Regions from separate parts of the Pseudomonas abyssi genome, predicted to be linked through region 3. Evidence: predicted binding sites of a transcription regulator. Region 3 holds the regulator's gene; each other region holds the start of a gene.

Region 1 (3,091 bases), 120 kb from region 3:
GCAACCAGGCGGCGCTGAATACGCTGGGTGAGTACCTGCTGCTGCTGCGCGCCGAGGTGGCGGTGCTGGATGCCGGCTGGCTGGATGCACTGATGAATCACGCGCTGCGCCCAGAGGTGGGGGCGGTAGGGCCGAGACTGGTGGACTCCGACGGCAAGATTACCCATGCGGGCCTGATCCTCGGCTTGCGCGGGCCGGCATCAAGCCCCTTCGTTGGTGAGGCAGCTGACGCGCCCGGTTACATGCAGCGTCTGCAGGTAGACCATAATCCCAGTGCCCTCGGCGATGCCTGCCTGTTGGTGCGCAAGTCTGTCTTCGTTGAGCTGGGTGGGCTGGATGCCGGTGCCCTGGATGGCCAGGCGGCGGTGATTGATTTTTGCCTGCGCCTGGCTGACGGGGGGCACCTGCTGGTCTGGACGCCGTCCGCAACGCTGCTGCATGCCTGCGAGCCAGGCGGTATGACGGTAGAGGTGGAAGATACGCTCTATCAGCGCTGGCTGCCGCGCCTGGCGCGCGATGCGGCCTACAACGCCAACTTCTCGCTGGTTCGCAAGGGCGGCTTTCAGCTGACCGATCCGCAGATTTCCTGGCGACCGCTGGATATATGGCGCCCCCAGCCGGTGGTGCTGGCGCATCCTGCTGATGTGTTCGGTTGCGGGCACTATCGCGTCATTCAGCCATTTAATGCGCTTAGTGAGGCAGGATTGGTGGACGGAGCACTCTCTCAGGGGTTGATGCATGCGGTCGATCTGGAGCGTTATTCGCCGGACGTGGTCATCCTGCAGCGCCAGATTGGCGATGAGCGGTTGGAAGCCATGCGCCGCATGAAGGCGTTTTCATCTGCATTCAAGGTCTATGAGCTGGATGACTACCTGCCCAACCTGCCGATGAAAAGCGCCCATCGTAGCAAGATGCCGAAGGATATTGTGCGCTCGCTCAAACGCGGTCTGTCGCTGGTGGACCGGTTTGTGGTGTCGACCGAGCCGTTGGCCGAAGCGCTCAACGGCTACCACCCGGACATCCGGGTCGTGCATAACCGGCTTGATCCGCGCTGGTGGGGGCAGCTGCCTGCCTCAGCCCGCGGGCAGTCACGCAAGCCCAGAGTCGGTTGGGCCGGGGGCTCCAGTCACACCGGGGATCTGGAGCTGATTCTGGATGTGGTCAAGGAGCTGGCTGCCGAGGTGGAGTGGGTATTTTTTGGCATGTGCCCCGACAGCCTGCGGCCTTACGTCCATGAGTTTCACCCGGGTGTGGCGATCAACCTGTATCCGCGCAAGCTGGCCGAGCTGAACCTGGATCTGGCGCTGGCGCCGGTCGAAGAAAACCTCTTCAACGAGTGCAAGAGTAATCTGCGCCTGCTGGAGTACGGAGCCTGCGGTTACCCGGTGATCTGTTCTGACGTGCGCTGCTATACCGGCGATCTGCCGGTGACGCGCGTGAAGAATCGCTACCGGGACTGGGTGGATGCCATTCGCATGCATTTGTCTGATGCCGACGCGTCGGCAGCGCAGGGCAAAGCGTTGCAACAGGCGGTGCGTGATCATTGGATGCTGGATGAGCAGGGCCTGGTTGCCTGGCAGCAAGGGTGGTTGCCCTGAGCCGCTCAGGGGCGACGAACGGTCACTAAAGGATTGTTGCCTGAGGTCGATAACTGAATCATGGCTGGCGGGGATGCCAGCGCTGCCATAGCTGATCGGACGAATTCACCAGAGAAAAAATGAATTTCCTCCTAAAGCTTTCGGACAAGGTGTCGATACAGTAATCGAATGCGAACTCAATGGGTGCCTGGGCAGGTCCGGCCCACGAGTCGCAAGCTCAGGCAAACATTTTCAGGTCCTTTGGAGGCAATACCATGGCCCTTACAGTCAACACAAACACAGCTTCTCTGAATGCCCAGCGCAACCTGAACGGTTCGTCCAACTCGCTGGCTACCTCCCTGGAGCGTCTGTCTTCAGGTTCTCAAATCAACAGCGCCAAGGATGACGCAGCCGGTCTGCAAATCGCCAACCGTCTGACCAGCCAGGTCAACGGCCTCGGCGTTGCTACCAAGAACGCCAACAACGGTATCTCCATCGCGCAGACCGCTGAAGGCGCCCTGCAGGAGTCCACCAACATCCTGCAGCGTATGCGTGACCTGGCTCTGCAAGCCGCTAACGGTTCCAACAGCGACACCGAGCGTGACGCGCTGAACTCCGAAGTGACTCAGCTGAAGAAAGAGCTTGATCGTATCGCCAACACCACTGCTTTCGGTGGCAAGAAACTGTTCGACGGCAGCTTCGGTACCGAAACCTTCCAGGTGGGTAGTGCTGCCAACGAAGCGATCAGCGTCAAGCTGGACGAAGTGAGCACTAAAGAACTGAAGAGCGACTCCATCAGCTCTGGTTCTATCGCGGCTCAAACTGCGGCCACTGCTTCCGGTGCTGTCGCGGTTACCTTCACCGTGGCTTCGGGTAGTGCTGACGGTACTGACCGCGTGTTCACTATCAGCGCTGAATACGCCTCTGGTGCGACTGCAGCCGAACAGACTCAACTGCTGGCCACCGTGATCAACGATGCCAACATGGGTGTGGGTGCCTTCGTACAGGATGACGGTACTATCTCGGTTGTCACCGACGCTGACGTGGGCACCGCCAAAGGTGAGCTGTCCTTCGCATTCGGTAGCGGTGCGACTGTGGACGCTGCAGAGACTGCTGCAGGCTCCGCCACTGACGTAGCACTGTCTGATGTCACCACTGACAACACCGTCAAGGATATCGACATCAGCGATGCCAAGTCGGCTCAGGAAGCGGTCTACATCATCGACGAAGCCATCGCTTCCATCGATTCCCAGCGTGCAGACCTCGGTGCGATTCAGAACCGCTTTGAGTCCACTATCGCCAACTTGCAGAACGTGTCTGAAAACGCCTCCGCCGCTCGCGGCCGGATCCAGGACACTGACTACGCGGCTGAAACTGCAAACCTGACCAAGAACCAGATCCTGCAACAGGCGGGTACTGCGATCCTGGCCCAGGCCAACCAGCTGCCCCAGGCCGTACTCAGCCTCTTGGGCTAAGACCGGAACAGGGGTAACATGCGGGGGAAGGGCTAGCCT
Region 2 (3,091 bases), on a different contig from region 3:
CAATGCCGCCGGTCAGCAGCACGCTGACCACACCCAGCGCGGCGATAAAGTTGAATTTGCGGTACTGCACCAGTTCGAACACGCCCCAACCAATCGGCAGCGCCAGCGCCAGAATCAGCGCGTTGGCGGCACCGAGCTGAGCCTCACCACTGAGCTTCATCAGGATGATCGAGGGAATGATGATGCTGACCAGCAGGTCGATCAGCGGACGCGGCTTGTGTTGCGCGGGGGCGGGATTGGCATCGGACATGGCAGGGAAAACAGTCTCCGGCGGAGGGAAAGGGCCATCATACACAGGCTGGCGCCCCGCTCCCAGCGGAGCACCAGCAGAGATCCGGCCCGGCTCGTCAGGCCAGCATGGTGCTGACCAGATAGGCGGTATAACCGACGTAGGTCGCCAGCAGCAGCACCCCGTTAAAGCGGGACACCGTGCCCTGCTTGCCCATGCGGCCGATGCCCATGACCAGCAGCACCAGGGTCAGCACAAACATCACCACCCAGTCGCGATAGAGCACCACCGGCTCGACCGCCAGCGGGGCGATCCCGGCAGCGATACCGACCACGGCGAGGGTGTTGAACAGCCCCGAACCGATCACGTTACCCAGCGCCAGGTCATGTTCGTTACGACGAATGGCAGCGAGCGAGGACGCCAGCTCCGGCAAGGAGGTACCGATCGCAACAATGGTCAAACCGATGATCAGGTCGCTGACGCCCAGCCCCTCGGCAATGTAGACCGCCCCCCAGACCAGCAGGCGCGAGCTGGCGATCAGCAGCACCAGCCCCAGAATCAGCCAGAACAGCGCTTTGTTCAGCGGCATGGCATGGCTCGCCACTTCCTCTGCGTATTCGCCGGACAGGGCATCGTCCTTGCCGCGCATGCCCTGCACCACAGACCAGCCCATCAACAGGAAGAAGGCCCCTAGCAGCACCCAGGCATCGTTGCGCGACAGCGAGCCATCCAGCAGCTGATAACCCGCCAGCAGGGTGATACCAAGCAGAATCGGCAGCTCCTTGCGGATAACCTGTGAGTGCACCTGAATCGGGCTGATGACCGCCACCAGGCCGATGATCAACGCAATATTGGTGATGTTCGAGCCGTAGGCGTTACCCAGCGCCAGTCCGGGATTTCCCTGCCCGGCGGCCAGCGCCGAGACCACCATTTCCGGTGCCGAGGTACCAAAACCAATGATCAGCATACCGATCAGCAGCGGCGGCATGCCGGCATGGGTAGCGGTGGCAGAGGCGCCATCCACGAAGCGGTCTGCGCTCCAGACCAGCAGAGCCAGACCGGCAATTACGGCGGCAATAGCCAACAACATCTTCAGATTCCTGTGTCATTTGAAAAATAACGTCCATTATCAATGATAAGCGCCGGACGGTGACAAAAAGATTCAGAATTCTCGCCGCGCGCCGATACACTACGCGGCCGCAACGCTTAAGGCGTTTCGACCTGCTGGCACGCTATTGGTGCCAAACAATGCTCACTCTGCGATGAAGGACCATCCCCACCCTATTCAGGTGACTATATGGCCATCAACCGTTCCCTGCGTCAGCAAACCCTCGCACTCATGCTCGGCAGCCTGCTGCTGATGCTGCTGGTCTCTCTTGTGATTACTCTGACACTGGCCGGTAGCGTCAACAGCTATCAAAGCCTGCTCGAGCGCCCGCTGACCAGCGCCAGCCTGATCAACCGCGCCAATCTGGAATTCAAGACCCAGGTGCAGGAATGGAAGAACGTGCTGCTGCGCGGCGCCAACAACGCGGACCGCAGTAAGTACTGGAGCCAGTTCGAGGCCAGCGAAGCAGCGGTTCAGGCCACCCTGCAGGAGATTTCCGCGCTGGATATCGACAGCGCCCAGCAGGCCGAGGCGCGCCAGCTCATGCAAAAACATCAGGCCCTGGGCAGCGCATACCGCAACAGCCTGCGCGCCTTCGAGACCTCCGGCCTTGAGCCCACCGCCGGTGATCAGGCCGCCCGCGGCATTGATCGTGACTTCAGCGAACACCTGAGCGATCTGGCCCTGCGCCTTAATCAACAGGCCCAGCAGCAGAGCGTGCAAATCAATCAGGCGGCCAGCAGCGCGCTGTGGGTCGGGCTGGTGAGTCTTTGCGTCGCTGCGGTGCTGATTGGCGTGCTTAGCCAGTGGCTGGTCAACCGCCGCCTGGTCAACCCGATCACCCACCTGATCCGCCAGATCGAGCAGTTGAGTCTTGGCCGTCTTGGCCAGCCGATCAAAAGTCATCGCACCGACGAGCTGGGCACCCTGGCGCGCGCTGCCAACCAGCTGCGCGACTTTCTGGAAGATACCTTTGGCCAGCTCAAGCGCAGTACCGGCGAGCTGGATCGCGCCAGCGGTGAACTCAACACCATCGCCACCCGCATGGCCCAGGGCAGCCGCGATCAGTTCTCGCGCACCGACCAGGTGGCCACCGCGATGCAGGAAATGTCAGCCTCCGCCGTGCAGGTCGCGCAACATGCAGCCGAAGCCGCCCACGCCGCGGACGACGTCGACAGCAACGCCCAGCAGAGCGCTGCGGTGATGCAGCAGACCATCGCCGCCATGCAGGCGATGCTGCAGCAGATCAACCACACCACGGAGGTGATTCAGCGCCTGGAAGGCGACAGCAGCCGGATTGGCAAGGTACTGGATGTGATCCAGGGCATTGCCGAGCAGACCAACCTGCTGGCACTCAACGCCGCCATCGAAGCAGCCCGCGCCGGCGAAGCCGGGCGTGGCTTTGCGGTGGTTGCCGACGAGGTACGTACCCTGGCCCAGCGTACCGCCGAGTCCACCTCGGAGATCCAGCAGATCATCAATGACGTGCAGACCGGCGCCGGCGAAGCGGTCAAGGCCATCGCCAGCGGTCAGGCGCAGAGTGAAAACAGCATGCAGCAGGTCAATCAGGCGGGCGAGCGGCTGCAGCAGATCACCCTGGCCATCGAGGCGGTACGCGACATGAACCGGCAGATTTCCACTGCCGCTGACGAGCAGACCAGCGTAGCCGAAGACATCAGCCGCAATATCACCGAGATCACCGATATTGCCGCGGCCAACCAGAAGGAAGTCGACAGCACCTCCCGCGCCAGTCA
Region 3 (3,091 bases):
GTGTCGGTCAACCTCAGTCTGGCGTTGGCCGACATGGGGCGGCGCGTCGTGCTGTTGGACGCTGACCTTGGCCTGGCCAACGTCGACGTCCTGCTCGGTCTCAAACCCAAGGCGACGCTGGCCGATGTGCTCGAAGGCAAATGTGACCTGCGCGATGTCATGGTCACCGGCCCCGGCGGCATTCGCATCGTGCCCGCCGCCTCCGGTGCCGCCAACATGGTCAGCCTCAGCCCGCAACAGCACGCAGGTCTGATTCAGGCGTTCAGTGAAATTGGCGACAACATCGATGTGCTGGTCGTGGACACCGCCGCCGGTATTGGCGACTCTGTGGTCAGTTTTGTCCGCGCCGCGCAGGAAGCGCTGATTGTCGTCTGCGATGAGCCGACCTCCATTACCGACGCCTACGCGCTGATCAAGCTGCTCAACCGCGATCACGGCATGACCCGTTTCCGTGTATTGGCCAATATGGTGGGCACGCCGCAGGAAGGGCGTATGGTGTTTGCTAAACTCACCAAGGTAACTGACCGTTTTCTGGATGTGGCCCTGCAGTATGTTGGCGCGGTTCCCTTTGATGAGGCTGTGCGCAAGTCGGTGCAGAAGCAGCGCGCAGTGTTCGAGGCGTTTCCGCGCAGCAAGGCGTCGCTGGCGATTCGGGCCATTGCCCAGAAGGTGGATGCCTGGCCGTTGCCAGCCAACCCCCGCGGTCACCTGGAGTTCTTTGTCGAGCGCCTGGTGCAGCCGACAGGAACCGGTCTATGACAGCACAGGCTGGCAGATTGAACATGTATACACGCGCACAAGGCTCGGCTGAGCAGCAGGATCGCCTGGTCGAGCAGTATGCCCCGCTGGTCAAACGTATCGCCTACCACCTGCTTGGACGTCTGCCTTCCAGCGTCCAGGTCGAAGATCTTATGCAAGCCGGCATGATTGGCTTGCTTGAAGCCTCCCGCAAATTCGATTTTGGCAAGGGCGCCAGCTTTGAAACCTACGCCGGCATCCGCATTCGTGGCGCCATGCTTGATGAGGTTCGCAAGGGCGACTGGGCCCCGCGCTCGGTGCACCGTAATACGCGCATGGTCAGTGACGCGATGCGCGCGGTCGAGGCGCGATTGGGACGTGACGCTAAAGATCACGAGGTTGCAGCCGAACTGGATATGAGCCTGGAGGAGTATTACGCGATTCTGAGCGATACCGCCGGCAGCAAGCTGTTCAGTTTCGACGACCTGCTGGAGGCCGGGGCACCGGCTGATGTGCAAGGGGGAGAGGAGCCCTTGAGCGGTCTGCAGGACGAGCGGTTTCGCGCGGCGCTGGTAGAGGCGATCGATGGTCTGCCGGAGCGCGAACGACTGCTGCTGTCGCTGTATTATGATGAGGAGCTGAACCTCAAGGAGATCGGTGCGGTCCTGGGCGTCAGCGAGTCGCGGGTCAGTCAGCTGCATAGCCAGTGCGCCGCTCGGCTGCGGGCAAAGCTGACAAACTGGCGAAATGATTGATTTTGTCGCCAACATCCGGACAATGCTCGGATTGCCTGGCTGGCAGATGGCCGTCAGGGCGCGGTAACCGGCGTTGAACAGGGCGCATCTGAACAGGCCATTGAGATCAGTGGCCTGCTCAGAGCTTCTTCTACGGCTTGTGTGGCCATTGGCAATGGGTTTTGGGAGTGCAGGCCTGCACTTATCCTGGTTTGTACGGAGGTCGACTTGGACAAGAATATGAAAATTCTCATCGTTGATGATTTTTCGACGATGAGGCGCATCATCAAGAACCTGTTGCGCGACCTCGGGTTTACCAACACCGCAGAGGCCGATGACGGCAACACGGCGCTGCCGATGCTGCAAAGCGGCAACTTCGACTTTCTGGTAACCGACTGGAACATGCCGGGCATGAGCGGCATTGATCTGCTGCGTGCCGTACGAGCAGACGATCGGCTCAAGCACCTGCCGGTACTCATGGTGACCGCCGAGGCCAAACGTGACCAGATCATCGAGGCGGCGCAGGCCGGCGTGAATGGCTACGTCGTCAAACCCTTCACTGCGCAGGCGCTGAAAGAAAAGATCGAGAAGATTTTCGAGCGGGTGCAACCCAAATAACAATCAGCCGGGGTACAGGTTATGGCTTTGAGCAAGGATCCCGGTCAGGCGACTGCCCAGGAATTCGAACATTCTCTCAAGGACAATGCGCACCAGCTGGTTGGTCACCTTGAAAATGGCGACTTCGCCGAGGCGCTGCTGGTGATTCACGCCATTAATCAGGCGCGCGATCGTGGTTTGTATCACGAGGTCGGTCAACTGACCCGCGCCCTGCATAACGCGATTGTCAACTTCCAGATAGACACCTCCCATGCCCTGGGCGGTGATGCTGAAACGTCCAAGATTTCCGACGCCTCTGATCGCCTGGATTATGTTGTTCAACTGACCGACAAGGCGGCCAACCGCACCATGGATCTGGTCGAGGTCAGTGCGCCCAAGGTGTCCGAGCTGGGCCAGCAGGCCAGCGCACTCAAGGCAGACTGGCAGCGCCTGCAACGGCGCGAAATGGCTGCTGATGAATTTCGTGATCTGTATCGTCGCGTGGGCGAGTTTCTGGATCGTACCGAAACCACCAGTTCCGAGGTGTCAGCGCACCTCAACGATATTCTGATCGCCCAGGATTACCAGGACCTGACAGGTCAGGTGATCAAGCGCGTGATCACGCTGGTGCACGACGTCGAAGAGAGCCTTGTCAGTCTGGTGCGCATGGCTGGACAGGTGGATCGCATCACCGGTATCAGTCACGCCGAGGCCGGCGAGACAAAAAAAACCTCATCCAAGGGTGAAGGTCCGCAGATTCATGCCGATAAAAGAGAAGACGTTGTTTCCGGTCAGGACGAAGTTGATGATCTCCTGTCCAGTCTGGGCTTCTGACTCCTGCCGAAGTCGCCGTGCCTTGCTCCGGCGTGGCCCGACTGACAGCTGGCAAATCAGGCACCTGCCGGACCGCAGCGCTCAATAACAACGGTGCGCGCAGCAGGCAAGCCTGGGTGGCGCCAAGCCGTTTACCGATAACACGCCCGAGGGGAGTGGGTGCATGAGTTTCGAAGCGGATGAAGAAA

Evidence for each region. The regulator FliA, encoded in region 3, starts transcription of late flagellar genes. The targets are predictions, from matches to a motif close to CTAAAGTTTNNNNNNNNNNNGCCGNTAA.
Region 1: a site for FliA is predicted at 1,624-1,651, ahead of ASB58_RS03285 (flagellin). Genes of this name have one in related genera too.
Region 2: a site for FliA is predicted at 1,390-1,417, ahead of ASB58_RS13995 (methyl-accepting chemotaxis protein). Genes of this name have one in related genera too.

Annotation. Positions count from the first base shown of each region.
Region 1 is NZ_LMAZ01000001.1:702,670-705,760, forward strand. Features, by position in the region: gene ASB58_RS03280 (glycosyltransferase) at 1-1,598, shown strand, start outside; gene ASB58_RS03285 (flagellin) at 1,853-3,052, shown strand.
Region 2 is NZ_LMAZ01000004.1:234,598-237,688, reverse strand. Features, by position in the region: gene ASB58_RS14005 (VC0807 family protein) at 1-250, opposite strand, end outside; gene ASB58_RS14000 (calcium/sodium antiporter) at 348-1,319, opposite strand; gene ASB58_RS13995 (methyl-accepting chemotaxis protein) at 1,527-3,091, shown strand, end outside.
Region 3 is NZ_LMAZ01000001.1:821,435-824,525, forward strand. Features, by position in the region: gene fleN (flagellar synthesis regulator FleN) at 1-759, shown strand, start outside; gene ASB58_RS03860 (RNA polymerase sigma factor FliA) at 756-1,493, shown strand; gene ASB58_RS03865 (chemotaxis response regulator CheY) at 1,713-2,090, shown strand; gene ASB58_RS03870 (protein phosphatase CheZ) at 2,112-2,903, shown strand; gene ASB58_RS03875 (chemotaxis protein CheA) at 3,067-3,091, shown strand, end outside.